4 regions of the Vreelandella piezotolerans genome follow, and region 1 is predicted to be linked to each of the others. Evidence: predicted binding sites of a transcription regulator. Region 1 holds the regulator's gene; each other region holds the start of a gene.
The links. The regulator sigma-54, encoded in region 1, starts transcription at its own class of promoters, with help from an activator protein. The targets are predictions, from matches to a motif close to TGGCACNNNNNTTGCTNT.
Positions count from the first base shown of each region.

Region 1 (7,473 bases):
AGCGCGCTGAAGAAGCGCTTGCCCTAGCAAAGCAGCTAGGAGCAGATGCTGCTGAAGTGGGTGCCAGCGTCGATCAAGGCATGGGCGTCAGCGTTCGTTTAGGCGATGTGGAAACCGTTGAGCTGTCGCGCGATCAGGGAATTGCGGTAACGCTATACGTGGGCAAGAGAAAGGGGAGCGCCTCGTCTACCGATGCCAGCAGCGCGTCGATTCGCGCAACGGTCGAGAAAGCGCTCGCGATCGCGCGCTATACCGGAGAAGATCCTGCCGCCGGTTTGGCAGACGCGTCGCTGATGGCCACTGAGCTACCCGATTTGAAAGTCCACCACCCGTGGACGCTCACCACGGATGAGGCCATCGACCTGGCCCTTCGCTGCGAGCAGGCTGGACGCAGCGCGGAGGGGATTCATCAGTCGGAGGGTGCGTCACTCTCCAGCGGCGAGGGTGTCCGTGTTTATGCCAACAGCCACGGATTTTTGGGCACTCAAAAAGGCAGCAATCACTCGCTCTCATGCATGCTGATCGCCCAGGACGATCAGGGTATGCAGCGCGACTATGATTACACCGCCGCACGTAATCCACACCATTTACGCAGCCCGGAAGAGGTCGGTCGAGAAGCGGCAACTCGCACGCTTCGCCGACTGGGTGCGCGTCGGCCACCGACCGGTACCTTTCCGGTGCTGTTCGACCCTACGCTAGCCAGCGGCCTGATCGGTCATCTAATGAGCGCCTTGGCAGGCGGTGCGCTATACCGAGAAGCCTCTTTTCTGTGTGACCGTCTGGGAACGCCGCTTTTCCCCGAGTGGTTTGGCTTGGAAGAGCGACCCATGGAAGTGGGGGCGACGGCGAGCTCGCCGTTCGATGCCGAGGGGGTGCAAACCCGTAATAATCGATTCATCGATCGGGGGCAGGTTGCCAGCTACATGCTTTCTGCTTATAGCGCACGGCGTTTAGGTATGCACTCGACTGGAAATGCAGGTGGCGCGCGCAATTTACGCCTGCTGGCTCCGTTAACGCCACGAGCCGAGCTGTTGAGTCAGATGGGGCAAGGTATTTGGGTCACCGAACTCATGGGGCAGGGGGTGAACGGTGTGACCGGTGATTACTCGCGGGGAGCGGCAGGCTTTTGGATTGAAAACGGTGAAGTTCAGTACCCAATCGAGGAGTTCACGATCGCCAGTAACCTGGACAAGATGTTTGCCGGGCTGAGCGGCGTAGGGGATGACACGGATACACGGGGCAGCATTCACACGGGGAGCTGGCTGGTGGATGCGATGACCGTGGCGGGCAGCTAAGCGTTCACGCTGCATCGATTACTGATCTTCTTCAAACCGAGCGTCGAATAGCGCCTCGATAGCATCGAGCGCTCGTTCGGCGTCTTCCCCTTCTGCAATGACGGTGAGCTCGGTCCCGCAGGGCGCGGCGAGCATGAGCAGTGACATGATATTGGCAGCATCCGCTTTTTGCTGCTTCTTGTACACATGAATCTGGGCAGAGAACTGCTGGCCACACTGAACCAGTTTGGTGGCTGCGCGGGCGTGAAGGCCGCGCTGATTGGTAAGGGTCAACGTTCTTTCGGGCACTCTGGTTCCTTTTTGCCGAGTGGGGTTTTAGGGAGGGCTCAGGGAGTACTGGGCGTCGCCGCCGTATGTTGGGTTGTCGGCGTTTCGCTGAGCGTGTACTGCAGCCCTAGCTCGCGATGCCTCAACTGCACTTCCCCTGTTTGTTTGACCAGCCGCTGTGCAAGCTGCTCGATCATATAAACGGACCGGTGTTGGCCGCCCGTGCAGCCAATGGCCACGGTCATATAGCTGCGATGGCTATTTTGATAGGCCGGTAGCCACTTCTCCAGCCACGTTTCAATATCGCTTGCCATGGCCTCTACCACGGGGTAGCCGCTCAAGAAGTCGATGATGTTGGCGTCGCGACCGGTATATTGGCGCAGAGTAGGGTCCCAATAAGGATTGGGCAAGCAGCGTACGTCGAACACGAGGTCGGCATCCAGCGGAACGCCGCGTTTGTAGCCAAAGGACTCGAAGGTGAGCGTCAGTTGATGCTGGCGCTGATGAGCTACTTGGTCGGTAATGCGGCGTCGCAGATCGTGTACGGAGAGTCGAGACGTATCGATCAATAAATCGGCGAGGTCGCGAATGTCATTCAGCGTCTCTTCTTCTTTGTTGATCGCTTCTTCCAGCGTCATGTCGCTATCACGGGTGAGGGGATGACGACGGCGAGTGGCCGAGTAACGCTCCAGCAAAATACGCGCATCGGTTGTCAGGTAGATCACCTGAAAACGAATTTCCCGGTGGCGCAATTCTTCAAGTAGCGCTGGCAGACGCTCCAGCGCAGTAGGTAAGTTGCGTGCGTCGATACTGACGGCAATCCGTGTGCGCTCACCCTGGGCGCGCAACTCGTCGATAAGCGAGCCCAACAGCATGGCAGGCAAGTTATCGATCGCGTAATAGCCAAGATCTTCCAGCGCTTGTAAGGCGATAGACTTACCGGAACCTGAACGGCCGCTAATGATCACCAGTTGCATAGCGTCTCTCTTGGCGTTTGAGCGTAAGAAGTAAAGACAAATTGAAGGAGTAGATCTGTTACGCAGCTTGTTCGCGTATCTTGGCCGTTATCAGCGTCAACAGTTCTTTTTGACTGCCTGCTTTGCGCAGCTGTTGGCGAGTATCGGCGTCGTTCATGATCGTCGCGACTTGTCCGAGCAAAGCAAGGTGCGTGTCATCGGCTTCTTCAGGCACCAGCAAAACGAACACGAGATCGACCGGGTCCCCATCGATGGCATCGAAATCGACGGGTTCCGCCAGTTTCAAAAAGCCAGCAATGGGGGCACTGCAGTGCGGGCTTCTTGCGTGGGGAATGGCAACACCGTTGCCAATCCCCGTGCTGCCAAGACGCTCGCGCCCAATCAAACGACTGAACACTTCTTGGCTGTCAAGGCTGGGCGTGTTTTGGGCGATGAAGGTGCTGAAAAACTCCAGCACCCGCTTTTTGCTGCCCCCGGGTACGTCATAAAGCACGCGCTCCGGGGGGAGAATGGTTTCCAACGTCATTGAGTTAACGCACACCTGCGCCTTGAGCGCGAGCTTGTGCTTTTTCCTTGTGTTTGACGAGTTGACGATCGATTTTGTCCGCAAGGGCATCGATGGCGGCATACATATCGTTATCGAGTGCCTCGGCATGAAGGTCAGCACCAGCGGCATGTAGCGTGCACGCTGCCTGCTGGCGCTCCTTTTCGACAGATAAGGTCACTTGTACCGTGGTGATATTGTCGTAGTGTCGTTCGACGCGTTCCAGCTTTTCGTTAACGTAGTCACGCAAGGCGTCAGTCAGTTCAACGTGATGACCAGTGATGTTTACTTGCATTGACGTGCTCCTTATCCATCGGGCTGTACTTCGATTGTAACCCTTTTTACGCTATTGCAAAGCCCTTGCGGTGAGTTTGTCACGACCAAGCGTTTAACTAGCGTAAACGGCGGCGCTCGCTCGAAGAGGGAATGCCCATCGACTCGCGATATTTCGCGACGGTACGTCGTGCCACGCTTATTCCGCCCTCTTCGAGAAGCGTCACCAAGCGACTATCGGAGAGCGGTTTGCCTGAGGGCTCCTCTTGAATGAGCTTTTTGATACGTGCGCGAATGGCCGTGCTCGAGTGGCTGTCGCCGCCGTCTTGGCCACTGACTTGACTGGAGAAAAAGTATTTCAACTCGAACACGCCACGCGGTGTATGAATGAACTTCTGTGTCGTCACGCGTGAGATGGTCGACTCATGCATCTCTACGGCTTCGGCGATGTCGGCCAAGATCAGCGGCTTCATGGCCTCTTCGCCGTGCTCTAGAAAGCCAATTTGGCGAGCGATGATTTCACGCCCCACGCGCAGCAAGGTGTCATTGCGGCTAGAGAGGCTTTTGATCAGCCAGCGCGCTTCTTGAAGGTGCTCTTTCAAGAACTGGTTGTCCTGGCTCTTGTCGGCGCGTTTGATCAAGCTGGCGTAGTCGGGTTGGATGCGTAGCCGTGGAAGAGCGTCCGGGTTGAGCTCTAAATGCCAGCCTTCGTTGTCATGGCGCACGACCAGATCGGGAGTGATGTAGCTATCGTCGGTCACGCCGTAGGCGCTGCCGGGTCGGGGATCGAGGCTGCGAATTAATCGAATGACGTCATCCAGCTGCTCATCGTCCAGGCTCAAACGGCGCTTGAGGAGGCGCATATCGTCTTTGCCTAGCGCCTCCAAAAACTGTCGTACCAGCCGTTTGGCTGGCATCAATAGCGGGGTGTCTTCCGGCAACGCAGCAAGTTGAAGCATCAGACATTCGCGCAGGTCGCGAGCGAATACGCCGGTCGGCTCGAACTGCTGCAAGCGCAGTAGGGTATTTTCCACTTCCCGTTGGCTCAAGCCGTCATGACCTTGTGCTTTGAGCCCTTCACGAATGTCGTTGAGCGGCTGGGTAAGATAACCATTGGCGTCCAGCGCATCGATCAGGCTCTCCGCAATTGCATATTCCCGTGAGCTGACATCGGTCATGGCCAGTTGCCACAGCAAATGGCCATGAAGGCTTTGGCCAGCGGCTTGGCGCTCGAAGTCGGGTCCTTCGCTACCACCGCTCAGACTGCCCATGTCTTGGTAGGTGTCCGACCAGTCGCTGTCGACGGAGAGTTCGTTGGGAATGCTGTCAGACCACTCGGCCTCTTGCGGCTCGCTGACTGCCTGCTCTCCAAACTCGTCCTCTTGCTCGAGCATAGGGTTGGCGTCAAGCGCTTGCTGAATTTCTTGACGGAGGTCCAGCGTAGAGAGCTGCAGCAGGGCAATGGCCTGTTGCAGCTGGGGTGTCATGGTCAGCTGTGTGCCGATACGCAATTGGAGAGAAGCTTTCATGACCATCTGAGAACCACTCGTTAATCAGAAAGCTCCACCCTAGAGCGAGTTATGGCTACGTGCAAGTGCAATAAGCATGCCACTAAAAGAAAAGTTTGGTCAGGCCTCGGTTTAGAGCCGGAAATCAGCGCCCAGATAGACGTCGCGGACCTTTTGGTTATTGAGAATCTCCTGGGCGTTCCCACTGGCGATGATGTGGCCATCGCCAACGATGTAGGCGATATCGCAAATATCCAGGGTTTCACGCACGTTGTGGTCGGTGATCAAGACGCCGATGTGGCGTTTTTTGAGTGCACGGATAATGGTTTTGATTTCGCCGACCGAAATAGGGTCGACCCCGGCAAAGGGTTCGTCGAGTAGAATGAACGCGGGCTCGGTGGCCAGCGACCGCGCGATCTCTACTCGACGGCGCTCGCCTCCTGAGAGGCTCATGCCTAGGTTGTCACGAATATGGGTGATATGAAAATCTTCGAGCAGTGACTCCAGGCGAGCTTCTCTGGCGCTGCGATCGAGCGTTTTGCGCGTCTCGAGGATGGCCATGATGTTATCGGCTACCGAGAGCTTGCGAAAAATCGAGGCCTCTTGGGGAAGATACCCAATGCCTGCCATGGCGCGTTCGTGCATGGGCGCGTGGGTCAAATCCAGATCGTCGATACCCACATTGCCCGCATCGGATTTGACCAGTCCGACGATCATGTAAAACGAGGTGGTTTTACCGGCTCCATTGGGGCCCAACAGTCCAACGACACTGCCCTGGGCGATTTCCAGGTTGATGTCCTTGACGACGCGGCGGCGTTTGTAGCTCTTTGCTAGGTGGTGGGCGTAGAGCGTTTTGACAGGTGCGGAATCTGCAGACGTTGATGCTGCCACGTGGGCGCTCCCTATTGTTCCGGCTGAAGGGTCATGCGAATGCGCTGGTTGTCGCTACCGTTCACGTCGGAGCGAGCTTGCACCACTTCCTGGTCGATGAAGTACTCCAGGCGGCCCCCTTGAAAGCGGTCGCCTTGCTGGGTCAGTTCGGCTTGGTCGATCAGCTCCACGCGGCGTTCGGCGACGTGATAGATGATGCGCCGCGCCCAACCTTCCATGGGGGTCTCCTGGTCGTCGAGACGATTGCGCAAGTAGGCACGCTCACCCGTGGCAATGGCTTGAGAAAGTTCCCCTGCATCATTGCGCTGAATCTCTACGCGTTCGCCGCGCAATTGCATTTCGCCTTGACGAATATCCACGTTACCTGAGTAAACTGCGGTGCCCGCGCGCTGGTCGAGGTCCAGGCGGTCGGCTTCTACTTCGATGGGTGCTTGGCTTTGCGCCATGGCAGCCGTCGCCAGCGGTAGCGTTAAAGCAAAGAGGGTGGTGCGGAGAGAGGCATTCATCGCGACTCCTAGGGGGTACGAGTGGCCGGCGGATGCACGCCGCGCACGTTGTTGGTCAGGCGGACCTGGCTGTCATCCAGCCAAACGTCCATGCGGGAAGCTTCCATACGCTGAGGGGGCTGCTGCAACAGCACGGGCGTAGTGCTCCAGGCGTGGCGGGTCACGCCATCGTAGTTGAGTTGCTGTGTATCGAGCTGCCAACCCTCTTCAGGCGCGAGCAGCCGGGCAGACCCGCGCAGCGTCAAGGCCTGAGTATCGGTATTCAGGGTGCCGGTATCCGCGGTCGCCAACCACTCCCGCTGTTCGCTATCGAACAGCGTAGCACGTGGCGACACGACATCTGTCATGGCCGTTTGAGGTGTATGCACTAGCCGGGGAGTGACCAGCGACTGCTGAATCGCCCCCGATTCCCCAAATAGGGTGATTTCGGCATTCTCTAATACATGACCTGGCTCCTGAGCGCGCGCTTGCTCGTCGATATCTCGCTCTTGGGCGCTGCGCGGGTCGAGCCAAACCAAAAGCATGCCCAGGACGACGACCAGTGCCGTTACCCAAACTCGTTTTCTGAGCTTTACGCCCATCATGAGTGCCTGTGAAGATAGGTGTCGAGTACGGCATCCCAATGCCCTTGGGAGGTGAGCAGCGTATCGCAAATTTCACGCACCGCGCCGTGCCCGCCCAGCCGTTCGGTGATCCAATCGGCGTGGGTATGCATATAATCGGGTGCATTGGGGACCGTGATGCCAACGCCTGCGCGCTTGATGGGTGCCAAGTCTGGCAGGTCGTCCCCGCAGTAAGCGACTTGTTCGAGCGTAATATCCAGCCGCTGGCAGAGGGCTCTCAGGGTCGTGAGTTTGTCTTCGCAGCCTTGATGCACATGGCTGATACCTAGTGCCGCAGCGCGCTGGCTGACCATCGGCGAATCGCGGCCGGTGATGAGCGCCACATGAATGCCAACGCGTTTGAGCAGTTTCAAGCCATGCCCATCCTGAGTGTGAAACGCTTTGATCTCGATGCCGTCGGCTTGAAAGTAGAGTCGGCCGTCCGTCAAAACGCCATCTACGTCTAGCGCAAGTAGTTTTACGCGGCGGAGCCGGTCGAGTAGTGCATCGGGTAGGGCCATATAGCCTCCTTAACATCCATGGCAAAAAGCGTTATCACGCAGTTAAATCACACCGCTGGCCAGTAAGTCATGCATATGTAGCGCGCCGA
Region 1 is NZ_CP048602.1:2,334,926-2,342,398, reverse strand. It holds gene pmbA (metalloprotease PmbA) at 1-1,295, shown strand, start outside; gene GYM47_RS10810 (HPr family phosphocarrier protein) at 1,314-1,583, opposite strand; gene rapZ (RNase adapter RapZ) at 1,622-2,539, opposite strand; gene ptsN (PTS IIA-like nitrogen regulatory protein PtsN) at 2,598-3,065, opposite strand; gene hpf (ribosome hibernation-promoting factor, HPF/YfiA family) at 3,070-3,378, opposite strand; gene GYM47_RS10790 (RNA polymerase factor sigma-54) at 3,476-4,891, opposite strand; gene lptB (LPS export ABC transporter ATP-binding protein) at 4,997-5,755, opposite strand; gene lptA (lipopolysaccharide transport periplasmic protein LptA) at 5,767-6,261, opposite strand; gene lptC (LPS export ABC transporter periplasmic protein LptC) at 6,270-6,842, opposite strand; gene GYM47_RS10770 (KdsC family phosphatase) at 6,842-7,384, opposite strand; gene GYM47_RS10765 (KpsF/GutQ family sugar-phosphate isomerase) at 7,427-7,473, opposite strand, start outside.

Region 2 (7,473 bases), 1.3 Mb from region 1:
AGTAGCACCATGGCAAAGGCGAACCAGGCCATGTCGAAGCCGTGCCAGTACCAGGGCAGGCTGTCCCAGTTGAGGAACACCATGAAGTCCGGCAGGACCGGATGGCCGTAGGTGCCTCGGTCACCGATTTGGCGCATCAGATACATGCCCATGGCGTAGCCGCCAATGGCGAAAAACGCCCCGTGGCCCAGGCTCAAGATGCCCAAATAGCCCCACACCAAATCCACCGCCACCGCGAGCAGCGCGTAGCTCAGGTACTTACCGAACAGGTTGACGGTGTAAGCGTTCACATGCAGCGGATGCCCCTGGGGCACCGCCAAATGCAGCACGGTGACCAGCACCAGGGCGCTCAACAGGACGCCGAGGAAAAGTTGCGTGGCCCGCTCACCGAACGGGCGTGTCAGCCAGAATTGACTAGACGTCGATTGCATCGTCATCACTTAGCCCTCCGCAGCCCGGCCCTTCTGCGGGAAGAGTCCACGCGGGCGTTTTTGAATGAATAGAATGATGAACACCAGCACGATGATCTTGGCCAACACGGCACCGGCCCAGGGCTCCAGCACCTGATTGATCACGCCCAGCGAGAGCCCCGCCACCAGCGTGCCCCACAGGTTACCCACGCCGCCGAATACCACCACCATGAACGAATCGATGATGTAGTTCTGGCCGAGGTTGGGTCCCACGTTGGTGAGCTGGGAGAGCGCCACGCCCGCCAACCCCGCCACGCCCGAGCCCAGCGCAAACGTCATGATGTCCACGCGAGTGGCACGAATGCCCATGGAGCGTGCCATGGCGCGGTTCTGGGTGACGGCACGCACTTCGAGTCCTAGTCGGGTGCGGCGCATGATCAGCATCAGCGCGGCAAACACCACCAGCGCAAAGCCCAGCACGTACATACGGTTGAGGGTCAGCGAGAGCGCGTCGTTGATCACCAGCGAGCCGCTCATCCACTCCGGCGTCACCACGGTGCGGTTGAGCGGTGAAATGACCGTGCGCACCAGCTGCTGAAGAATCAAGCTGATACCGAAGGTGGCCAGCAAGGTTTCCAGCGGGCGGCCTTTGAGGAACTGAATCACACCCCGCTCGATGGCAATGCCTACCAGGGCGGCCACCATAAAGCCCGCCGGAATCGATAGAATCAGCGCCAGCCCCGGCTGGCCCGGCAGCAGCTGCTGCATCATCCAAGTGGTGTAAGCGCCCAGCATCATCAGCTCGCCGTGGGCCATGTTGATCACGCCCATAACGCCAAAGGTAATCGCCAGGCCAATGGCTGCCAGCACCAGCACCGAGCCCAGGCTCAAGCCGAAGTAGAGCGTCTCCAGGCCGCGGTTGATCTTGAGTTGCTGCTCAATGCCAGCCAGCGCCGCTGTTGCTGCATCGGCAACAACAGCGTCGTCGCTGTTCGCCGCACGGCCCAGCGCCACGCGAGCTCGCGGGTGTAGGCTGCCGGTGAGGGCTTCTACGCCTGCCATCTCACCCTGTTCCGCGCGGTATATCGCCACCGCTTGCGCCAAGCGTGTGCGCACGTACTCATCTTCTGCGTCGGCAATCACCGGTGCCAACGTCTCGGCAAGCTCGCCGTCCACTTCACCCAGCAGACGGTCGGCGGAGGTGCGGCGGCGCTCGACGTTGGGGGAGTAGAGATCCACCACGGCAATGGCGCTACGCAGCTGGTTACGCAGCGCATTGTTGATGCCGATGCGGTCCAAGTCGCGGCGAGACATGTCGCCCAGCGGCTCGTTGGTCAGCGCATCGGCCACCGGCCAGTCGCGGCCGCGATTATCCAGCACCAGCACGAAGCGGCCATCGTCGGTGCGCTGCAGGCGGCCATCCAGCAGCGCCTGCAGCCAGTCGCGGGCGCGCTCGTCGTCGCTTTGCAAAATGGCGGTAATGGCGTCGCCTTTATCGCGGTAGGAGTCCACATCCAGCGCTGTCAACAGCGCGAGGGCTGCTTGGTCATCGGGGGTCGAGGAGCTGCTTTGTGCCTGCGCCGTCAAGGCGGTGCCGAGTAGCATCAGACACAGTAGCCCCAAGGAAAGGAAACGCCTCATGGGGTTCTTCCTTTGGTGATCGAAGAGGGGAGATAGCGTGCTCCCCTACTGCACCGATAAACAGGCACAGTAGGGGCAAGGATTGCCCGGCGAGCGTTATTCGGCGAGCGCTGCTTCGGCTTCTTCTGCGGCGGTGCTACCCCCGCACGAGCCGTTCACAACGTTGAAGTTGCCGCACTCCATGGGCTTGCGCCAATCGGCGATCAGGTCGCGGGAGCCCGGTAGGTAGTCCGACCACGCATCACCGGCCACGGTAGAGGGCGTTTGCCAAACGATATCGAACTGCCCGTTATCCTGAACTTCACCAATCAGCACTGGTTTGGTGATGTGGTGGTTGGGCATCATCGCCGCATAGCCGCCGGAGAGGTTCGGCACGGTCACGCCGATAATCGCGTCTTTCACCGCGTCCACGTCGGTGGTACCCGCTTTACGCACCGCTTCGGCCCACATGTTGAAACCGATGTAGTGCGCTTCCATGGGGTCGTTGGTCACCGACATCTCGTCACCGGTATGCTCGATCCAGGCATCGATGAAGTCGTAGTTGGCGTCGGTATCCACGCTCATGAAGTAGTTCCAGGCGGCCAGGTGGCCCACCAACGGCGCGGTATCGATACCGGACAGTTCCTGCTCGCCCACCGAGAAGGCGATGACCGGAATGTCGGCGGCGTCGATACCCTGGTTAGCCAGCTCGCGGTAGAACGGCACGTTGGCGTCGCCGTTAATGGTAGAGATCACGGCGGTGGGCTTACCCTCTTCGCCAAAGCGGCGGATTTCGGAGACGATGTTCTGCCAATCCGAGTGGCCGAAGGGCGTGTAGTTGACCATGATGTCCTCTTCCGCCACACCGTGCTCATCTTTCAGGAAGGCTTCTAAGATGCGGTTGGTGGTGCGCGGGTAGACATAGTCGGTACCGATCAGCGCGAAGCGCTCGATGCCCACTTCGTTGATCAAATACTCCACGGCAGGAATGGCCTGCTGATTAGGGGCAGCCCCGGTGTAGAAGACGTTTTCCGACGACTCTTCGCCCTCGTACTGCACCGGGTAGAACAGCAGGCCGTTGAGCTCTTCGACCACAGGCAGCACCGCTTTACGGGAGACGGAGGTCCAGTTGCCGAAGATCACATCCACCTCTTCCTGGGCCAGCAGCTCACGGGCGCGTTCGGCAAACAGCGGCCAATTGGACGCAGGGTCGACCACCACGGCCTCTATCTGACGGCCCAACAGGCCACCGGCCTCGTTCTGCTGCTCGATGAGCATTTCCACGGTGTCTTTCAGGGTGGATTCACTGATGGCCATGGTGCCAGAGAGCGAGTGCAGAATACCGACTTTGATGGGGTCGTCATCTTGGGCGACCGCTTGGGCGCTCGCGCTTATAACGGCGGCGGTGATCAAGGCAGTAGCGAAACGGCTAAGGGTACGAGGGTGTGTCTTGCGCTGCAGTGTGGTCACTTGAACCTCCTTGCGCCCCTTATGGTTGGGGCTCGTGTTTGGGGTACCGCGGCCAAGCGTTGTCGTTATCGAGGCGACGGAGCACTTGGTGCGTCCACTCGTGGGTAGCGAGTTGCTGCTCGTTCTTCACACGTCGCTCTACACACTGCAAGGGGTGCGCCAATGTGGAACAAAGACCATGATTAAAAACACAATCAACCACTTAGCCGTATACAAAAAACATGCTCCAGGCCACTTAGCACCAAAATAGCGCAATACAGTAGCGCGCATGCACGGTTGTCATGCACCAACAAGATGCTTTGCACCACAGGCGGTGATATAGCATAAAAAAAGCGTCCTCGCAGACGCGAGGACGCTTTAGGGTTCCGCCATAGCGGGTCAGTTAGCAGCGGTGGCCGCTTTGTTGCGCCGCTTTTTGAGCAGCGGCAGCCCCAGCGACAGCACCGCAATCACCAGTAGCGCCAGCGAGATGGGCTTGTCGATGAAGGTGGTCCAGTCACCGCCGGAGATCTGCAGCGCCCGGCGCATGGACTCTTCCATGATGTTGCCGAGGATCAGCGCCAGAATCAGCGGCGCGGTGGGGAAGCCAAACAGACGCATACCCAAGCCCAACAGGCCAAAGCCCAGTAGCAGCAGCAGATCGAACACGCTGAAGCTCATGCCGTAAACGCCGATCATGCAGAAGATCAGGATCATCGACAGCAGCAGCGGGCGCGGCAGGTCGAGGATTTTGGCGATCAGCGGAATCAGCGGCAGGTTGAGTACCAGCAGGAAGATGTTGCCGATGTACATACTGGCAATCACGCCCCAGAACACGTCTGGGCGCTGCTCCAGCATCATCGGGCCAGGCGTGACGCCCATCACCAGCAGCGCGCCCAACAGCACCGCCGTCGTGCCGGACCCCGGCACCCCCAGCGTCAGCAGCGGTACGAACGAGCCGGTACACGCGGCGTTGTTGGCCGCTTCCGGCGCGGCCACGCCTTTGATGTTGCCTTGACCAAAGGTGTCGCCATCTTTCGCCAGGCGCTTCTCCATGCTATAGCCCAGGAAGGAGCCAATGGTGGCGCCCGCCCCCGGCAATACGCCGGTAAAGAAGCCCAGTACGGAGCTGCGGCTGATGGGGCCAGCGATCTTCTTCACTTCGCCACGGCTCAGCTTCAGCGAGCCGATCACGTTGCGTGGCACTTCTTTACCACCGCCGCCGCGTAGCAGCATGTAGAACACTTCCGCCAGGGCGAAGATACCCAGCGCCACGACCAGGAAGTCGATCCCGTCGAGCAGCTGGATCGAGTCGAAGGTAAAGCGCTCGGTGCCGGTTTGCGTGTCGATCCCGACGATCGAAATCATCACGCCGACGACCGCCGCAATCAGGCCTTTGACCAGCGACTTGTCCGACAGTGATACGACCGCCGTCAAGCCCAGCACCATCAGGGCGAAGTACTCAGCCGGGCCAAAGCTCACCGCCACTTTGGAAAGCAGCGGGGCCACCAGCATCAAAAAGATCACCGACACCGTGCCGCCGATGAAGGAGGCGTAAGCGGCAATGGCCAGCGCCTTACCCGCCATGCCCTGCTTGGCCATCGGGTAGCCATCGAAGGAGGTAGCCACCGTGCCCGCCACGCCCGGGGCGTTGAGTAGGATGGAGGAGGTCGAGCCGCCGAAGATGGCGCCGTAGTAGACCCCGGCCATCAGAATCAACCCGGAGGAGGGCTCCATGGCAAAGGTAATCGGAATCATCAGGGCCAGCGCGCTGATCGGCCCTAGGCCGGGCAGCATGCCGATGATGGTACCGGCAAACACACCGGCAAATACGTAGGCGATATTGATGGGCTCTAGCGCGATGCCAAAGCCGTACATCAGATTGTTCAAGGCATCCATGGGAGTGTCTCTCGTTAAAGCCTGCTAAGCGTGCGCTTGCACACCTGCTTAGAACGGCAGTAAGCCGGTGGGCAGATAAACATCCATTACCCGCGTCATGGTCAGGTAAAGGGCCAGTACCACGCCCAGCGACGCCGCCAGGTTGACGCCATGGCGTCGATAGCCGTAATAGGCGGTCAACCCCACGCTCAGCAGCGTGGAGGCCAGCACGAAACCCAGCGGCACCAGCAAGAAGGCATAGGCGGCAATGGCCAGTGCCGTCACGATGACGCGTGCCCAGGGAGTGAATAGGAGCGGACCTCGGGTGGCCTCATGGTCGATCTCATCGGCCCCAGCGATGGCACTCGGCTTCTCGAAAAACAGTAGCGCAGCCAGAATCAGCAGCGACACACCCAGCACTTTGGGGAAGAGGTCCGAATCCACTGGGCGCGGCAGAGGGAACGTCGGAATTTGCCAGGCCATGGCCAAGTAAACAGCCGCCACTAGCGCCAGCACGAGCGCTAGCCACTGGTTGATATTCAATCGAGTCATTGGGATTTCTCCGAAGACACCAGCGCTGACGCGCTGGCTCTCGCGGTAACAGATAGACGCATCCGGCGGCGCTTGGCCGCCGGCGTATCGCTAACGGGTGTTGGCGCTTATTGGCGCAGCAGGCCCAGGTCGGTCAGCACGCTGCTGAACTGCTCTTGCTGCTCATCCAGAAAGGCGCCGAACTCTTCGCTATTCTGGTACGCATCGATCCAGCCCAGCTGGTCGCTGGCTTCGCGCCATGCGTCGGTTTCGAGCATGTCAGCAAACAGCGTTTCGTAATATTCGACCGCCTCTTCCGGCATTTCTGGCGCGCCCATCACACCGCGCCAAATGTCGAAGGTGTAGTCGTAGCCCTGCTCTTGGTAGGTGGGCACGTCGGCCAAGCCGCCGCCCAGACGCTCTTCGGAGGAGACGCCCAGCGCACGCAGTTGGCTGCCTTCGCCTAACTGACCCACCGCTTCACCGGCACCGCCGATCACCGCTTCGATGTGGCCGCCCATCAGGTTGGTCATGGCATCGCCACCGCCGGAGAACGGAATGTAGTTCACTGCAGACGCTTCCATTCCCGCTGCCGAGGCCAGGCCCGCCATTGAAATGTGATCCATGGAGCCAGGCGCACTGCCGCCGCCTACGCTCAGGCCGGGGTTGGCTTTGAGTGCTTCGAACAGGTCATCGAGGGTTTGGTACTCGGAGTCCGCCGCCACCAGGATGATGGAGTAATCGGTATTGATTCGCGCGATCGGCGTAAAGTCGGTGTGGTCATAGCGGGAAGCGCCTGCCAGCGGCACCAGAATCATCGGCGGGCTGGTGGCAAACAGTTTATGCGGGTTGCCGCTATCACGGGCGACCTGGGCCCACGCCACTGCGCCGCCGCCGCCGGGTACGTTGATGGCCGCGAAGCTTTCGTCTGCCAGAGACTCCTGCTGAATCACGCGGGACATGGTGCGTACCAGCGTATCCCAACCGCCGCCGGGGTTGGCGGGGGCGATGAATTCGATGGACTTGCTCGGCGTCCACTCCTGCGCTTGGGCAGCGGTCGTCATGGCCAGGGCCGCCATCGGCAGGGCCAGCACGGCGATGCGCTTCAAGGAAAGCGTAGTCATTGGCGTTCTCCACGTTTTTGTTCAGGCGTTATTGTTCAAACGGTGTTTTGGTGGGCGCGGTTTGTTGTGTGCGCCGAACGAACCAAAAGCACGGCTAACCAGCAGCGCTTGGCACTCGATGATTAGCTTTGTGTGGTTACGCCCTGAACGTTAGAAGAGTGCCACCCTCCTCGACAAGCTTATGGCCATTAACGACAAACTGTTCTTTTTGTGCGTTTTGTTCATTTTGTTCACGCTGTGCTGCTCATAGCGTTTCCAGCCATCCTTTGGCGGCGCTCAATAGCCGATAGCGCCGCTCGGGACGGCCTACATCGCCATAGCCCAGCTCGGCACTGACGGCCTGCTCGGCGACCAAAAACTCCAAATAGCGACGCGCCGTCGAGCGGCTCGCCCCCATGGTGCGCGCCACCTGCATGGCCGTGAGCGAATCGGACTCGCAGGCCAGCGCGTCTACGACCCGA
Region 2 is NZ_CP048602.1:3,617,133-3,624,605, forward strand. It holds gene urtC (urea ABC transporter permease subunit UrtC) at 1-437, opposite strand, end outside; gene urtB (urea ABC transporter permease subunit UrtB) at 441-2,051, opposite strand; gene urtA (urea ABC transporter substrate-binding protein) at 2,148-3,500, opposite strand; gene GYM47_RS16600 (tripartite tricarboxylate transporter permease) at 3,879-5,378, opposite strand; gene GYM47_RS16605 (tripartite tricarboxylate transporter TctB family protein) at 5,427-5,909, opposite strand; gene GYM47_RS16610 (tripartite tricarboxylate transporter substrate binding protein) at 6,017-7,012, opposite strand; gene GYM47_RS16615 (response regulator) at 7,257-7,473, opposite strand, start outside.
Region 2: urtA (urea ABC transporter substrate-binding protein) is a predicted target of sigma-54. The motif match lies at 3,645-3,662, and genes of this name have one in related genera.

Region 3 (7,473 bases), 1.3 Mb from region 1:
GCGTGCCGACCAAGCGCTGTACCAAGCGAAACGCAGTGGGCGCGACCGGGTGGTGGTGGCCGCTGCCACTGAGTAATATCGCTGTCTGCCTTGTTTCGGTCATTTATCTACGGAGAACACCATGTCGATGCGCGCTACGCTACTTACAGCACTGTTGATGATGAGTACCCCGCTGTTGGCGGCCCATCACGGTGGCGATTCCTCTGAGGCGATGGCAGGGCACTCCGCTATCGAAGCGGAGCAACCCTGGACCCGTGCCACGCCGCCGGGAGCGGGGGCGGGCGGTGGCTTCGTCACCCTTACCAATCACGGCGATGGCGACGACATGCTGATAGGAGCGACCAGTCCGGTCACCGAGCGTGTCGAGATTCACATCATGGAGATGGACGGCGATGTGATGCGCATGGCCCCCCTGCCCGGTGGCATCGAGTTACCGGCAGGTGGGAGCGTGACGCTCGCGCCGGGCGGCTTGCACTTGATGTTGATGGAACTGGACTCACCCATCGTCGAGGGTGAGCCCGTCCCCGTGACGCTGGAGTTCCAACACGCCGAGCCGATGGAGATCGAGCTTCGGGTGCTGCCCGTAGGGGAGTCTCCAGAGGGTCACCACCATGAAAGTGGTCATAGTCATGGCCATAATCACGCGGCGCACTAAGCAGCCCGCCGCGTCAGTCTACCGCCCCGCTAGCCTTGGCGAGCGGGGCGGCGCTCTTGCAATGGCCGCACGATCAGCCAGTCGATGATCAGCATCACGAGCAGCGACGCCCCAACGAGCGGAAACAGCACGCCGCCTATCACTAACATGGCGATCAGCCCACGAAACACGCGCTTATCAGTGGGCAAGGGCGGCACGCCCATGCCCCCCGAAGGACGGCGTTTCCACCACATCACACCGGCCGCCACGCACATCACGATGATCGCGATACACACCGCCAGCAGCACGAGCTGATTGATCAGCCCAAACTCCTGCCCCAAATGTACATTAATTCCAAACTCCAGCCAGCGACCGAGCGGGCCGTAGTCGGCGTAGCGCATATCGATTAGCGGCTTGCCGCTGTACTGGTCGAGGTGGACCACGCGCTGCTGGGACAAGTCATCGGGATAAATCGAGCCGGTGTACACCCCGGCGGCCGTGGTAGGTAGGTTGACCGTGTAGCCCTGCTGCAAGCCCAGCGCTTCCAGCTGCGCCACGGCGTTGTTCAACCCAATGCGCGGGGTGGGCGCGGCGGGCGGTGTCGATTCCGGCACTTGCGCCTGCTCCAGCGACCAGCTCGTGCTGCCCTGGTCGCTCAGGTAGGCGTTGGACATCGGCACTTCAACACGCACGCCGGACGGGTAGCCAAAGTTATTGCCGTTGGCCCACTCATTCACCTGCGCGCCCCACACCCCCGACCACGGCATGCCGGTAATGGCCAGAAAGACGATAAACCCGCCGACAAAGAGCCCCAGCACCGCGTGCAGGTCGCGCCAGAATACGCGGCTTTTGGGCTTGCCGCGCACGCGCACCACGCCGCCGCTACCTTTGCGTGGCCACCACAGATAGATGCCCGTGGCGACCAGCAAGATCGACCAGCCCGCGGCCATCTCGATCAGCTTGCGCGGCGTTTGCCCGAAAAATTTAAAGCTATGCAGGTAGCGCACGGTCCACATCACCGTGCCCCGGTCATCCAGCGAGCCCAGCACCTCGGCAGTGTACGGGTTCACATAGACGGCCAACCGTTCTCCGCTAAGGGCATTGACGGTAATTTCAGCCGAGCTTTCCGGCGTGGTGGGGGAGGTGTACTTCACCGCCGTGCCGGGGTGCGCCTGCAGCGCGGCGCTCACGAGCGTTGCGGGTAGCTGCACGTCCTGCTGTGCCTCCACGCGCTTGAGATCGGAGTGGATGAGGCCATCCAGCTCGTCATCGAACAGGTAAAGCGCTCCGGTCAGCGACAGAGTAATCAAAAAAGGCAGGACTAACAGGCCTGCATAAAAGTGCCAGCGCCAAACGGCGCGATACAGATCGAGTGACGCTTTGCGCGCCACCTGGGAAGACGGCATCGTCATACAACGCTCCAAGTGCCCGTGGCGCCGCGCCGGGCGTACCAGCGACGTCACGGGCAAAATAAGTGGTTAGCCACACCCGTTATGGGGTGGCCCGTCATGGGGTGGCAAAGGGGAAAGATCGGTGCGTTAAATGAGGCGTGGCGACGGTGGGGCGCGGGAGTGAGCGTGGGGATAGTGACGTGACACTGCAGCGCGCGAAGCGAACACCGAGGGCAGGGGTGTACGCGATGGAAATGCCGTGCTGCCAATGGCGGGTAAGTGTTGAGGGGCGGTCGGCGTATGCTGCCATAAGCCGCAATAATCACAGGGGTGATACCAGCGGTGGAGCGGATCATGGTCGTGCGGCGACGGGGCGGGCGACGTCGTAGAATGCGTGGCATGCTGGCCATGGGCATGCGCGGTAGCGTGGCCCTGCGCTTGAAACTGCGAGAGGAGCGGCCCGGCAAATACCAGAAAGAGCGCCGCGAACGCCAAGTAGAGCGCTATACGGTACCCCATGGAATTTGCCGAGCGGAAAGGTCGCATCTCACACTATGCTTTGTAAGCGGCTTAAAGAGAGAGAATTGTACAGCTTGACGCGTGAGCAGCGCACTCAGTGCCGTATATGAACGCTGTGGTGTATTGCCGCGAAGGACGCCTTCGGTCATTGAGACTATTTGGTGCAATATCGGATGGCGGTGCTCTTTTTTGGTGCTTGAGAGCGGTAATGAAACGCATGTCGGTAGAGGTAGACCGCGATGTGGGTGGCTGCGCAGCGCCGATACCACGCTTTCACCATTTTGGCGCACTCTTTGCATTCGTAAGGCAATGATGTATCCACAAGGAAGCGATAGCGCCCCATGATGCTGAGCGAACTTGCCCCACCCGCCGCCGATTCAGGCCACCGTTTCGATGCCGAGCGCCGCTGGGCCGCCTCGCTGGCGCTACGCTTTGCCCATCGCGATGGTGTTACCCGGCTAGTGCAGGCGCGCCACCAAGGACCGTTACGGGTGCAGCGCCCGTTCTATCCAGAGGGCAGCCATGAGGCGTGCCACGTATACGTACTACACCCGCCCGGGGGGCTGGTGAGCGGCGATGCGCTGACCATTCGTGCCCATGTCGAGCGCGGCGCACACGCGCTGCTCACCACCCCCGCTGCCAACAAGCTCTACAAAGCTGACAGCCAAGGTGTGGCTTGGACCCAGAACACCGAGCTGACGGTCGAAGAGGGCGGCGCCTTGGAGTGGCTGCCCCAGGAAACCATCGCGTTCGATGGCTCAAAGGGCACTCAGCGCACCCATATCGCGCTACAGGGCCGAGCCCGCTGCTTAGGCTGGGAGGTAATGGCCCTCGGCCGCCCGGCAAGCGACCTGCCCTATGTCTCCGGGCGCATCGAGCAGCACTTTCGCTTGACTCTGGATGGCAAACCGCTGTGGCTTGAACGCCAGCCGCTCGACCCCGGGCACCCACGCTTTGTGGGCCGCTGGGGCCAAGGCGGCGCAACGGTGCAGGCCACGCTCTGGGCGGTGGGCATCGACGATGCCGCTGCGGCTATTGAAGCATTGCGTGAAGCGCTGCCGAGCAACTCCCGCTGGGCGGTGACCGTTCGCCATGGCGTACTGCTATTGCGCTATTTAGGTGCATCCCGAAATGAGGCCTGGGCGCTGTGTGAGCAGGCCTGGCACCTACTGCGGCCCCGTTGGATCGAGCGCAAGGCGCACACGCCGCGTATTTGGCTAACCTGAATCTATCTTTCGAGCACTGCTGGAGAGCAGCCCTATGGAGTTAACCCCACGAGACAAAGACAAGCTGATGCTGTTTACCGCGGCTCAGCTTGCCGAACGCCGCAAATCGCGCGGCCTGAAACTCAACTACCCCGAAGCCGTGGCGCTGATCAGCTTCGAGATCATGGAAGGCGCACGGGATGGCAAGAGCGTGGCCGATTTGATGAGTTACGGCCGCGAGATCCTGACCCGCGACGACGTGATGGAGGGCGTGGCGGAGATGGTCGATGAAGTGCAGGTGGAGGCCACCTTCCCCGACGGTACCAAGCTGGTCACCGTTCACACCCCAATCAATTAACCGTCCACCGCTAGGAGAGCGCCATGATTCCCGGTGAGTATCAGTTGCAAGAAGGTGATATCGAGCTGTGCGCGGGCCGAGAACGCATCACCGTCGAGGTGGCCAACACCGGCGACCGCCCCATTCAGCTGGGGTCCCACTACCACTTTGCCGAGGCCAACCCGGCGCTGGTGTTCGACCGCGACAAGACCCGTGGCTACCGGTTGGACGTCGCCGCCGGCACCGCCATCCGCTTCGAACCTGGCCAAACCCGCGACGTCACGCTGATACCGTTCGTCGGCAAGCGGGAAATCTACGGCTTCCGTGGCGATGTGATGGGGCCGCTCGATTAGCCAACGGATTAATAAAGAACAACCGTCGGTAGGGCGGGCATCGGCTGGGTGACTGTTCACACAGCCGATGACCGCCCAGCACTGGACTCAACGCTTGAGGCAGAGGCAAATATGAAATCGGTAAACAAGATCAGTCGGCAAGCCTACGCCGATATGTACGGCCCCACGGTAGGCGACCGCGTGCGCCTAGGCGACACCGAACTCTGGATCCAAGTCGAAAAAGACGCCACCCACTACGGTGAAGAAGTGAAGTTCGGCGGCGGCAAGGTGATCCGCGATGGCATGGGCCAAAGCCAGCGCCAGGATGCCTCGGTGATGGACACCGTGATCACCAACGCGCTGATTCTGGACTGGTGGGGCATCGTCAAAGCCGATGTGGGGCTGCAAAACGGCCGCATCGCCGCCATCGGCAAAGCCGGCAACCCCGACACCCAGCCCGATGTTGAGATCGTGATCGGGCCTGGCACCGAAGTGATCGCGGGCGAAGGCAAAATTCTCACTGCAGGCGGCATCGACGCGCATATCCACTTCATCTGCCCCCAGCAGGTGGAAGAAGCGCTGATGAGCGGCGTCACCACCATGCTCGGCGGCGGCACCGGCCCCGCCACCGGCTCCAACGCCACCACCTGCACCCCCGGCGAGTGGCACATTGGCAAGATGCTGCAAGCAGTGGACGATCTGCCCATGAACATCGGCCTGCTCGGCAAGGGCAACGCTAGCCTGCCGGAGGGGCTCGAAGCGCAGTTGGAAGCCGGTGCCATGGGCCTCAAACTCCACGAAGACTGGGGGACTACCCCGGCCTCTATCGATAACTGCCTGAGCGTGGCGGAAAAGTACGACGTGCAGATCGCCATCCACACCGATACGCTCAACGAATCCGGCTTCGTGGAAGACACCCTGGCGGCCTTCAAAGAGCGCGGCATCCACACCTACCACACCGAAGGCGCAGGCGGCGGTCACGCCCCGGACATTCTCACCGCCTGCTCCAAGGAGTATGTGCTTCCGTCCTCCACCAACCCCACACGTCCCTACACGGTGAACACCATCGACGAGCACTTGGATATGCTCATGGTGTGCCACCACCTGGACCCCAATATTCCCGAAGACGTGGCCTTTGCCGATTCACGTATTCGTCGCGAAACCATCGCCGCCGAGGATATCCTGCACGACCTGGGCGTGATCTCGATGATCGCTTCCGACTCCCAGGCCATGGGCCGGGTGGGCGAAGTCGTCTGCCGCACCTGGCAAACGGCGCACAAAATGAAGGTGCAGCGCGGCCTGCTGCCGGAAGACGAGGCGATGGGGGCCGATAACCTGCGCGCCAAGCGTTACATTGCCAAGTACACCATCAACCCTGCGATTACCCACGGCATCGCCCATGAAGTGGGCTCGATTGAGGTAGGTAAACTGGCGGATTTGGTGCTGTGGAAGCCCGCGTTCTTCGGCGTGAAGCCATCGCTGATTTTGAAAGGCGGCATGATTGCGGCTGCACCCATGGGCGACCCCAACGCCTCGATTCCTACACCGCAGCCGGTGCACTACCGCCCCATGTTCGGCACCTTTGGCCGCGCGGCCAGTCAGGTAAGGCTCAACTTCGTCAGCCAGGCCGCCATCGATGCGGGCATCCAGGAGCGGCTTGGCCTACAAAGCACGTTGTCCGCCTGCAAGAACGTGCGCGGCGTGCGTAAAAAGGACATGAAGCTCAACGACGCCTGCCCAGAGCTCACCGTCGACCCGCAAACTTACGAAGTGCGCTGCGACGGCGAACTGCTCACCTGCGAGCCCGCCAACGAACTGCCGCTGGCGCAGCGGTATCACTTGTTTTGATTGAGTTGTTGCCCGGGGCGCCGGGGGTAGGCCTACGAGAGGGCGCTGTAAATACGTCCCTGTACGCTACTTTTGCCATCCATGGCAAAAGACCCTCTCTACGGCCTACCCCCGGCTCAGCCTTCAAGGATCGAGAAAGGATGAGAGCATGCTGAAATTAATTGAGCGCTTAGGGCCGATAGACGAAAGCACCGCCAGCGACACGCTGACACTGCCCTTCGAGCTGCGCATTCGTGGCCGCTTGAAAGCCGAGAGCGATAGCGGCCGCGAGCTGGGGTTGTTTCTGGATCGCGGCCCGGTATTGCGCGATGGCGATGGCCTGAAGGCCGACAATGGGGAGGTCGTCCGCGTGTGCGCCGCGATCGAGCCTGTAGTGACCGCGCGAGTGAGTACTGGCTTACCCCTGGCCCGGCTGGCGTACCACCTCGGCAATCGCCATGTGCAGCTGGCACTGGGTGAAGACGAGCAGGGCGGCTGGGTACGTTTTCCACCCGACCACGTCCTCGAAGAGCTGGCCGAGCTGCTAGGCGCGACGCTCGAGCACCACAACGCCACCTTCGACCCCGAACCCGGCGCCTATAATCAAGTGGGTGGTGGGCATTCGCACAGTCATCACCACGCTCATTCCCACGACCACGACCACGACCACGACCATGTGCACCACCACCATGCCCACTGAGCCGCCATCCGACCTCGCGCTGCTCGGGCTGATGCAGCTCGTTAGCCCCGCGCTGCCCATCGGTGCCTTTGCCTTCTCGCAAGGGCTGGAGAGCGCCTTTGAGCTGGGCTGGGTGAGTGACGAGCAGAGCCTAGCCGAGTGGCTCTCCGGCGTGCTGGACGATGGCTTGAGCCGCTGCGAGCTGCCCGTGATCGAGCGGCTACATCGCGCTTTCGAACAGCAGGATGGCACCGCCGTTGCCGAATGGGATGACTGGCTGGCCGCTACCCGTGAAACCGCCGAACTCGCCGCCGAAGATAGCCGCCTTGGCGCCTCGCTCAAGCGGCTGCTGGGTAGTCTCGACCTGTTACCCCAACATGAACGGCTGCCTAGTGAAGACTCACTCACGCCCTTGCTGCCGCCTCAGGCAGGCTATGTCACGCTGTTTGCCTGGGCGGCCTACCAGCGTGGCATTCCGGTGCGTCAAGCGCTGCTGGGGTTTGGCTGGGCGTGGCTGGAAAACCAGCTTGCGGTGGCCTGTAAGGCATT
Region 3 is NZ_CP048602.1:3,605,938-3,613,410, reverse strand. It holds gene GYM47_RS16570 (diguanylate cyclase) at 1-76, shown strand, start outside; gene GYM47_RS16565 (copper chaperone PCu(A)C) at 122-655, shown strand; gene GYM47_RS16560 (PepSY-associated TM helix domain-containing protein) at 685-2,046, opposite strand; gene GYM47_RS16555 (DUF2946 family protein) at 2,173-2,544, opposite strand; gene GYM47_RS16550 (urease accessory protein UreD) at 2,886-3,770, shown strand; gene ureA (urease subunit gamma) at 3,805-4,107, shown strand; gene GYM47_RS16540 (urease subunit beta) at 4,131-4,439, shown strand; gene ureC (urease subunit alpha) at 4,551-6,266, shown strand; gene ureE (urease accessory protein UreE) at 6,415-6,945, shown strand; gene GYM47_RS16525 (urease accessory protein UreF) at 6,935-7,473, shown strand, end outside.
Region 3: GYM47_RS16550 (urease accessory protein UreD) is a predicted target of sigma-54. The motif match lies at 2,827-2,844, and genes of this name have one in related genera.

Region 4 (7,473 bases), 1.1 Mb from region 1:
CGGGGTAATTGCCGACACGCTGCATATGGAACAGGCGCTCGCGCCCGTCCAGCGGCGAGCGAGCCGTAAACGTTTGAGAGGCTTGCTGGGTGGTCAGCCACTGCCGTGTCGCCGGATCGTCGATCTGCATGCCCACCAAGGCAGGTGGATCAGGCACGGGATGACGAGCGATGAGCTTCAAGCTACCGTCGACCAAGCTCATGCTTTCGCCATCATAAACGCGCATTTGTTGAAGAGCGTCCATCAGGGTTTGGGGCACCAAACGCGCGACCACGACGCCATCGAAACGATCGTTTTCGCCGCTGATTCGCCGAGCGTGATAGAGATAAAACTGACGATCCTCGTCCGACCAGTAAAGCGGCGTCACGAGCTCGCGCTGGCCCCCTTGCTGAAACGAGCGAAAAAAATCAGTGTGACTAATATCGATGCCCGCATGGCGATTATCACGACTACTGATCCATACGCGCCCTTGGTCGTTGAGAATACCGATCTCATTGATCAGCGGCATATACCGGGTCAAGGCTTCTACGGCCCCCTGTATGTCGGCCATACCGTCAGCGCTATCGAACCCGCGGGTCTCAACGTGCTGAGCCAAGGTGAAAAGTGCTTGCCCGCTCTGCCCAAAGACGCCTTTCGCCCACTCGGTCATGACGTTAGAGCGGGCAGAGGCCCGGGCTTCTGCCGCACGAATCTCCTGCTGGTACTGGCCAGTCAATAGCCAACCAAACAGCGACACCACCACACACAGCGCCAAAAAGAAAAAGCCGATCGCGCGTCGCTGCAAACGTCGATAACGTGGCAATACGGGCACATCGCGGCTCGTTGCATCACTGCGAGAAGGAAACATGGCACATCGACCTTATTCAGGTATCCCGCAGGCGCACCTGATACAGTGTAAAAAAGAACAGTGGAAGATACACCAACGCCAGGCCAAGATGACATCACCCCATAGTGGCGCGTTGTTTTTTTGATGTATATCAGTTTTTAGCCAGCTTAATTCTTCAATAAGCGCCCTTTTTATCAAGAAGAGGCAGTTATGGCATCGCTAGGCCAAATGAGCGACTACGACATACGTCTAGTGCGTATTTTTAAAACGGTGGTGGAGTGCGGAGGCTTCACTGCAGCCGAGACCACGCTGGGCATTAGCCGCTCGGCGATTAGTCAGCACATGAGCGACCTTGAAAGCAGGCTGGGCTTTTCGCTATGTCAACGTGGGCGTGGAGGCTTTAGCCTGACAGAAGAGGGTAAGGAGATTTACCAGGCGGGACTCACACTGCTTACGGCGCTGGAAACGTTCAAAAGCGATGTGAATGCGCTACACCATACCATCAAAGGCGAGCTGAACATCGGCATTACCGACAATCTCGTCACCCTCCCCGCCATGAATGTCACCCATGCGCTAGCCGCACTGACCGCCCCCCACCATGAGGTCACGGTACACATTCATATGGAGCCCTCAGATGCGGTGATTCGCGGCGTGATGGACGGTCATCTACACGTGGGCGTCGTGCCCGCCGTGAACCTGCCCACCAGCCTGGAAACACGCTTGCTCTACGACGAGCCCTCTTACCTATACTGCTCCGCTGGCCACCCGCTGTTCAGCGTACCCGACGACGCCGAGAGCGCCGCCCAGCTCGCTCGATACCCGGCCATTCGACCCCGCTATCCGCTTCCCGACATGGCACGTCAGGCCCACGAAGCGCTCAACCTACAAGCCTCCGCTTCCGACCGGGAGGGCGCGGCGTTCCTGATCCTCACCGGCCGATTCATCGGCTTTCTACCCGAGCATGTCGCCGCACAGTGGGTCGCCGCAGGCAAAATGCGCGCTCTGCATCCGACCACTCGGCACTATCGTATTCCCTTCGTGCTGGTCACACGCCACGACCGACGACCCAACCGTGTGGTCGATGCGTTTTTGGGGTTTGTCGAACAACGCGAATCATAAAGCATAACGCCCGGTAAAGTGCCGGGCGTCATAGCGTGGTTCAGTCATCAAACCGGATAACGACTTATTTTACGACCTCACTCGCCGCGAGAGGTACAGGCCCCACCTGAGGCGACGTTGCCAGTGCTTGGCTGGCGAGGTAATAGACGACTGCCCCCAGCGCGGAGCCCGTAAACCAGCCGTAGTCATAGAACCAGTTCATGGTACCGGTCAGCAGCGAGAGCAGCGTTAACGCCACCGGAACACCAAAGGCGATAAAACCGGCGATATTGACGGCGGGATAAGCATGGTGGTCCATATACAGGCTCGGCACATCCAAACGCTGCTTTTTAATCAGGAAGTAATCCACCGCCATGATGCCAGCGATGGGCCCTAACAGGCTGGAGTAGCCCAGCAGCCAGTTGGAGTACATCTGCTCCAGAGAAACGCCCTGGCTCACCACCCCCGCCTTTTGCAGCAGGTCGTAACCCATCAGCAACACCCCTACAGCCCCTGTCAGCAGCACTCCTCGCGTTTGATTGATAAATTTAGGCGCAATATTTTGGAAATCATTGGTAGGGGAAACAATGTTAGCGGCAGTATTCGTGGAGAGTGTCGCGATAATGATCAATACCATCGCCAGCACCACCCAAGCAGGACTGTCAATCATCCCAATCAAATTGACTGGATCAGCAATGGTCTGTCCTACCAGCGACTCAGACGCTGCGGTAAGCACCACACCAAGGGCAGCAAAGAAGAACATGGTCAACGGCAAGCCCAGGATCTGCCCGACGATCTGGTCCTTCTGGCTCTTGGCGAAGCGACTGAAATCAGGAATGTTCAGTGACAGCGTTGCCCAGAAGCCCACCATGGCCGTCAGGCCAGCAAAGAAGTAACCATACACCGAAGCCCCTTCCGGGCGCGACGGCGGCTGGGCCAGCAGCTCGGTCATCGACATGTGCGGCCACGCCCACATCATCAACCCGATCCCTACGGCCAGCAGCAGCGGCGCTGCCAGGGTTTCCAGCCACTTGATCGACTCGGCCCCGCGAATCACCACGTACAGGTTCATGGCGCCAAACACGAAGAAGCCAATCACCTCGCCGACACCTCCCAGCGCCGCCCAGGCGGGAAACAGCGCCGACAGCAGCAGGTGAATGGCCAGCCCGCCAAACATGGTTTGAATGCCAAACCAGCCGCAGCCCACCAGCGCCCTCACCAGGCAGGGCACGTTGGAGCCCAGGATACCAAACGAAGAGCGCAGCACCACCGGAAAGGGAATGCCGAATTTGGTGCCGGGAAAAGCGTTCAGCGTCAGCGGAATCAGCACGATCACGTTGGCCAGCAGAATGGCCAACAGCGCCTCGCCAACGCTCAGCCCAAAGTAGGCCGTGAGCACGCCGCCCAGGGTGTAGGTGGGTACGCAGATCGACATACCGACCCACAGCGCCGCAATGTTCCATTTGCTCCAGGTACGCTCTTTTGCTTCGGTGGGCGCAATATCCTCGTTGAAGCGGGCGCTTTCACGTACATCGTCTTCCACTGCCAGTTCGACCAACCCCTGCTGATCGATCATTCGAGATTTCGCTGCCGTCATCGTTGTCTCCTTAGCCTCGCCATTGCTTTTTTTATCTTCAAAGGTTCAACAGGTTACCCAGCAATAAGCGTGCCCAAAACCACACACTCACCGCTAACTCATTGAACACAAAGCTGACTAAAAAGACATATATAAAAAAGAAACTCTCTACATCATTGTTGTTATAGCAACGGGTATTAAAACTTACTAAACAGGGTAGCGGCATATTCATAAAACGCACCATAAGAATGCAAAGAATCAATATGAAAATAAAAATACAAAACACAAACTATTGATTTAAAATCATAAAAAAGAAACGCCATAATAGTGCAGCATCTCACCAAATTGATAAAAACGGCCAACTTAAAATTTAAAAAACAGAAAAAACAGTCACTTGAAAGACAACCAGGCTTTTTATAAAAACTTCTTGCAAAACGTCTTCAATCAGCGCTATGTTCAAAAAACTGTCTATCATGACAGCTTTGCTAACAATTATAAGTGTCGACCATGAGTCGATGTCATGACACGCCTAGCGATCTTTTCCGCCACTCATCGATACCGGCAGAAAAGCCACCCATAGCTGACCTCCCATCCATTCGGATGGTCGGCGCGTTATGACAAAAGAGGGGTAGTCCATGCAGAAAATGAAGATTGGCCTGATTCAGATGGCCCTGAATACCAGCACTGATCAAGAACCCGGCGCCATTCGTGACGCGATGAACGAAGCGCACCTGCCCATGATTCAGCAAGCCGCCGAGCAAGGCGTGCAGGTGCTGTGCTTCCAGGAAGTGTTCAATCAGCCCTATTTTTGCCCCAGCCAGGACAGCAAGTGGTACGCCGCCGCCGAGCGGGTGCCGGAAGGCCCCACCTGCCAGATGATGCAGAAGCTCGCGGCCGAGCACCGCATGGTAATCATCGTCCCTATCTATGAAGAGACCGAGACCGGCGTTTACTACAACACGGCGGCGGTATTCGACGCTGACGGTAGCTACCTGGGCAAATACCACAAGACACACATTCCCCAGGTGGCTGGCTTTTGGGAGAAGTTTTTCTTCAAGCCGGGGCAATCCAACTGGCCGGTTTTCGATACTACCTACGGCAAGATCGGCGTGTACATCTGCTACGACCGCCACTTCCCGGAAGGCTGGCGGGCACTGGCGCTCAACGGCGCCGAAGTGATTTTCAACCCTTCTGCCACGGTGGCCGGTCTTTCCCAATACCTATGGGAGCTGGAGCAACCCGCCTCTGCCGCTGCCAACGGCTGCTTCATCGCCGCGATCAACCGGGTTGGCACCGAGGCGCCCTGGAATATCGGCGACTTCTACGGCTCCAGCTACATCGTCAACCCACGCGGCAAGATCGAGGCCCAGGCCAGCGCCACAGAAGACGAGCTGCTGGTGCATGAGATCGACCTGGATATGGTGCGCGAGGTGCGCAACAACTGGCAGTTCTTCCGCGACCGCCGCCCCGAGACCTACACCCGCCTCACCGACGGTGAATGATTCTGCTGGCTAAACACAACGACAGGAGCGAACCATGAGCTTATTGATCAAGGGCGGCACGGTGGTCACCCACGCTGACACTTACCGCGCCGATGTGCTGTGTGTCGACGGCAAAATCCACGCCGTTGGCACCGACCTGGAGGTGCCGGAAGGCTGCGAGATCGTCGATGCCAGCCACCAATTGGTGATGCCTGGCGGCATCGACCCCCATACCCACATGCAGATGCCCTTCATGGGCGCGGTGGCCAGCGAAGACTTCTACACCGGCACCGCCGCCGCCATGGCGGGCGGCACCACCACGATCATCGACTTCGTGATTCCCAGCCCCGGCCAGTCGCTGCTGGAAGCCTTCGAAACCTGGCAGGGCTGGGCGGAGAAAGCCGCCACTGACTTCGCCTTTCACGTGGCGATCACCTGGTGGGATGAGAGCGTCAAAGAGGAGATGGGCACCCTGGTACGCGAGCACGGGGTCAACAGCTTCAAGCACTTCATGGCCTACAAGGGCGCGATCATGGCCACCGATGACATTCTGGTGGAGAGCTTTTCCCGCTGCCTGGAGCTGGGAGCGGTGCCCACCGTACATGCTGAAAACGGCGAGCTGGTCTACCACATGCAGCAGAAACTGCTGGCCCAAGGCATCACCGGCCCGGAAGCCCACCCGCTTTCTCGCCCACCGCAGGTGGAAGGCGAAGCCGCCAGCCGTGCCATTCGTATTGCCTCCACCCTGGGCGCACCGGTCTACCTGGTGCATGTCTCCACCAAAGACGCGGTGGATGAAATCGCCTACGCCCGCCAGCAGGGCCACCCGGTGTTTGGCGAGTGCCTGGCGGGCCATCTGGTGATCGATGACAGCGTTTACCAGCACCCGGACTGGGCCACTGCCGCCGCCCATGTGATGAGCCCGCCATTCCGGCCCAAGGGCCACCAAGAAGCGCTCTGGCACGGCCTGCAATCTGGCAACCTGCAAACCACCGCCACCGACCACTGCTGTTTCTGCGAAGAGCAGAAGGCCGCTGGTAAAGATGACTTCACCAAGATCCCCAACGGCACCGCGGGTGTGGAAGACCGCCTAGCGGTTATCTGGGACGAAGGGGTGAATAGCGGCAAGCTTTCGCCCCAGGAGTTCGTAGCGGTCACCTCCACCAACACCGCCAAGATCTTCAACCTCTACCCGCGCAAAGGGGCGATCCAGGTGGGTGCCGATGCCGACCTCGTGGTCTGGGACCCCAACGGCACCCGCACGATTTCAGCCAAGACCCATCATCAGAACGTCGATTTCAATATCTTCGAGGGCAAGACGGTACGCGGCATTGCCCGCCATACCATCAGCCAGGGCAAGTGGACATGGCGCGACGGGGAGCTGTACGCCGAGCGCGGTGCGGGGCGCTATTTAGAACGTCCCGCCTACCCCGGTGTGTTTGAACTACTCGCCAAACGTGCCGAGCTAAACGCACCCATGGCGGTAACGCGCTAACCCGCCCTTTCTCAGAACAGAGCCATGGAGAAACGACCGTGACCCATTCACTTGATCATCTGCCCAACGCAAAAGAGGTCGGCACCTACGACCCAGCAACGCTGGCAAGCAACTTCAGCGATCTTCATCCGCCGCTGACGCCGCGCCAGGCCATCATCGAAAGCCAGCGCTGTCTCTACTGCTACGACGCCCCCTGCGTCGAGGCCTGCCCGTCGGACATCGACATTCCCAGCTTCATCCGTCAGATCAGTGACAACAACATCAATGGCGCAGCAGAAACCATTCTGGAAGCCAATATCCTCGGTGGCAGCTGCGCCCGGGTGTGCCCTACGGAAATCCTCTGCGAGCGCAGCTGCGTGCGTAACCACGACGCCGAGTGCCAGCCGGTGCTGATCGGTTTGCTCCAGCGCCACGCCACCGACCATATGCAGTTCGATAGCCACCCCTTCAAGCGGGCCGCCAGCACTGGCCGCCATGTTGCCGTGGTGGGCGCGGGGCCAGCGGGGCTCTCCTGCGCCCATCGCTTGGCCATGCTGGGCCATCAGGTAACGATCTTCGAGGCCGAGCAAAAGCCTGGCGGGCTCAACGAGTACGGCATTGCCCGCTACAAGATGACCGACGATTTTGCCCGCAAGGAAGTCGAGTTTCTGCTGGGGATTGCCGGCATTGACCTCCAGTACGGCCAACGCCTGGGCGACAACCTCACTCTCGACACCCTGCGCCAACAGTACGACAGCGTATTCCTGGGATTAGGGCTGGGCGCCAGCCGTACGCTAGGGCTGACCGGCGAAGATGCACCGGGCCTGATGCCCGCCGTGGACTACATCAAACCCCTGCGCCAAACCGATGACCTGGGCAGCCTGGCCGTAGCCAAGCGCTGTATCGTGATTGGCGCAGGCAATACCGCCATCGATATGGCCACGCAAATGGCGCGTTTGGGGGCTAAAGAGGTCACCCTAGTGTATCGCCGTGGCACTGAGGCGATGTCTGCCACCGA
Region 4 is NZ_CP048602.1:3,400,518-3,407,990, forward strand. It holds gene GYM47_RS15565 (bifunctional diguanylate cyclase/phosphodiesterase) at 1-847, opposite strand, end outside; gene GYM47_RS15570 (LysR family transcriptional regulator) at 1,037-1,945, shown strand; gene GYM47_RS15575 (NCS1 family nucleobase:cation symporter-1) at 2,010-3,521, opposite strand; gene GYM47_RS15580 (nitrilase-related carbon-nitrogen hydrolase) at 4,136-5,002, shown strand; gene hydA (dihydropyrimidinase) at 5,037-6,476, shown strand; gene GYM47_RS15590 (NAD(P)-dependent oxidoreductase) at 6,515-7,473, shown strand, end outside.
Region 4: GYM47_RS15575 (NCS1 family nucleobase:cation symporter-1) is a predicted target of sigma-54. The motif match lies at 3,579-3,596, and genes of this name have one in related genera.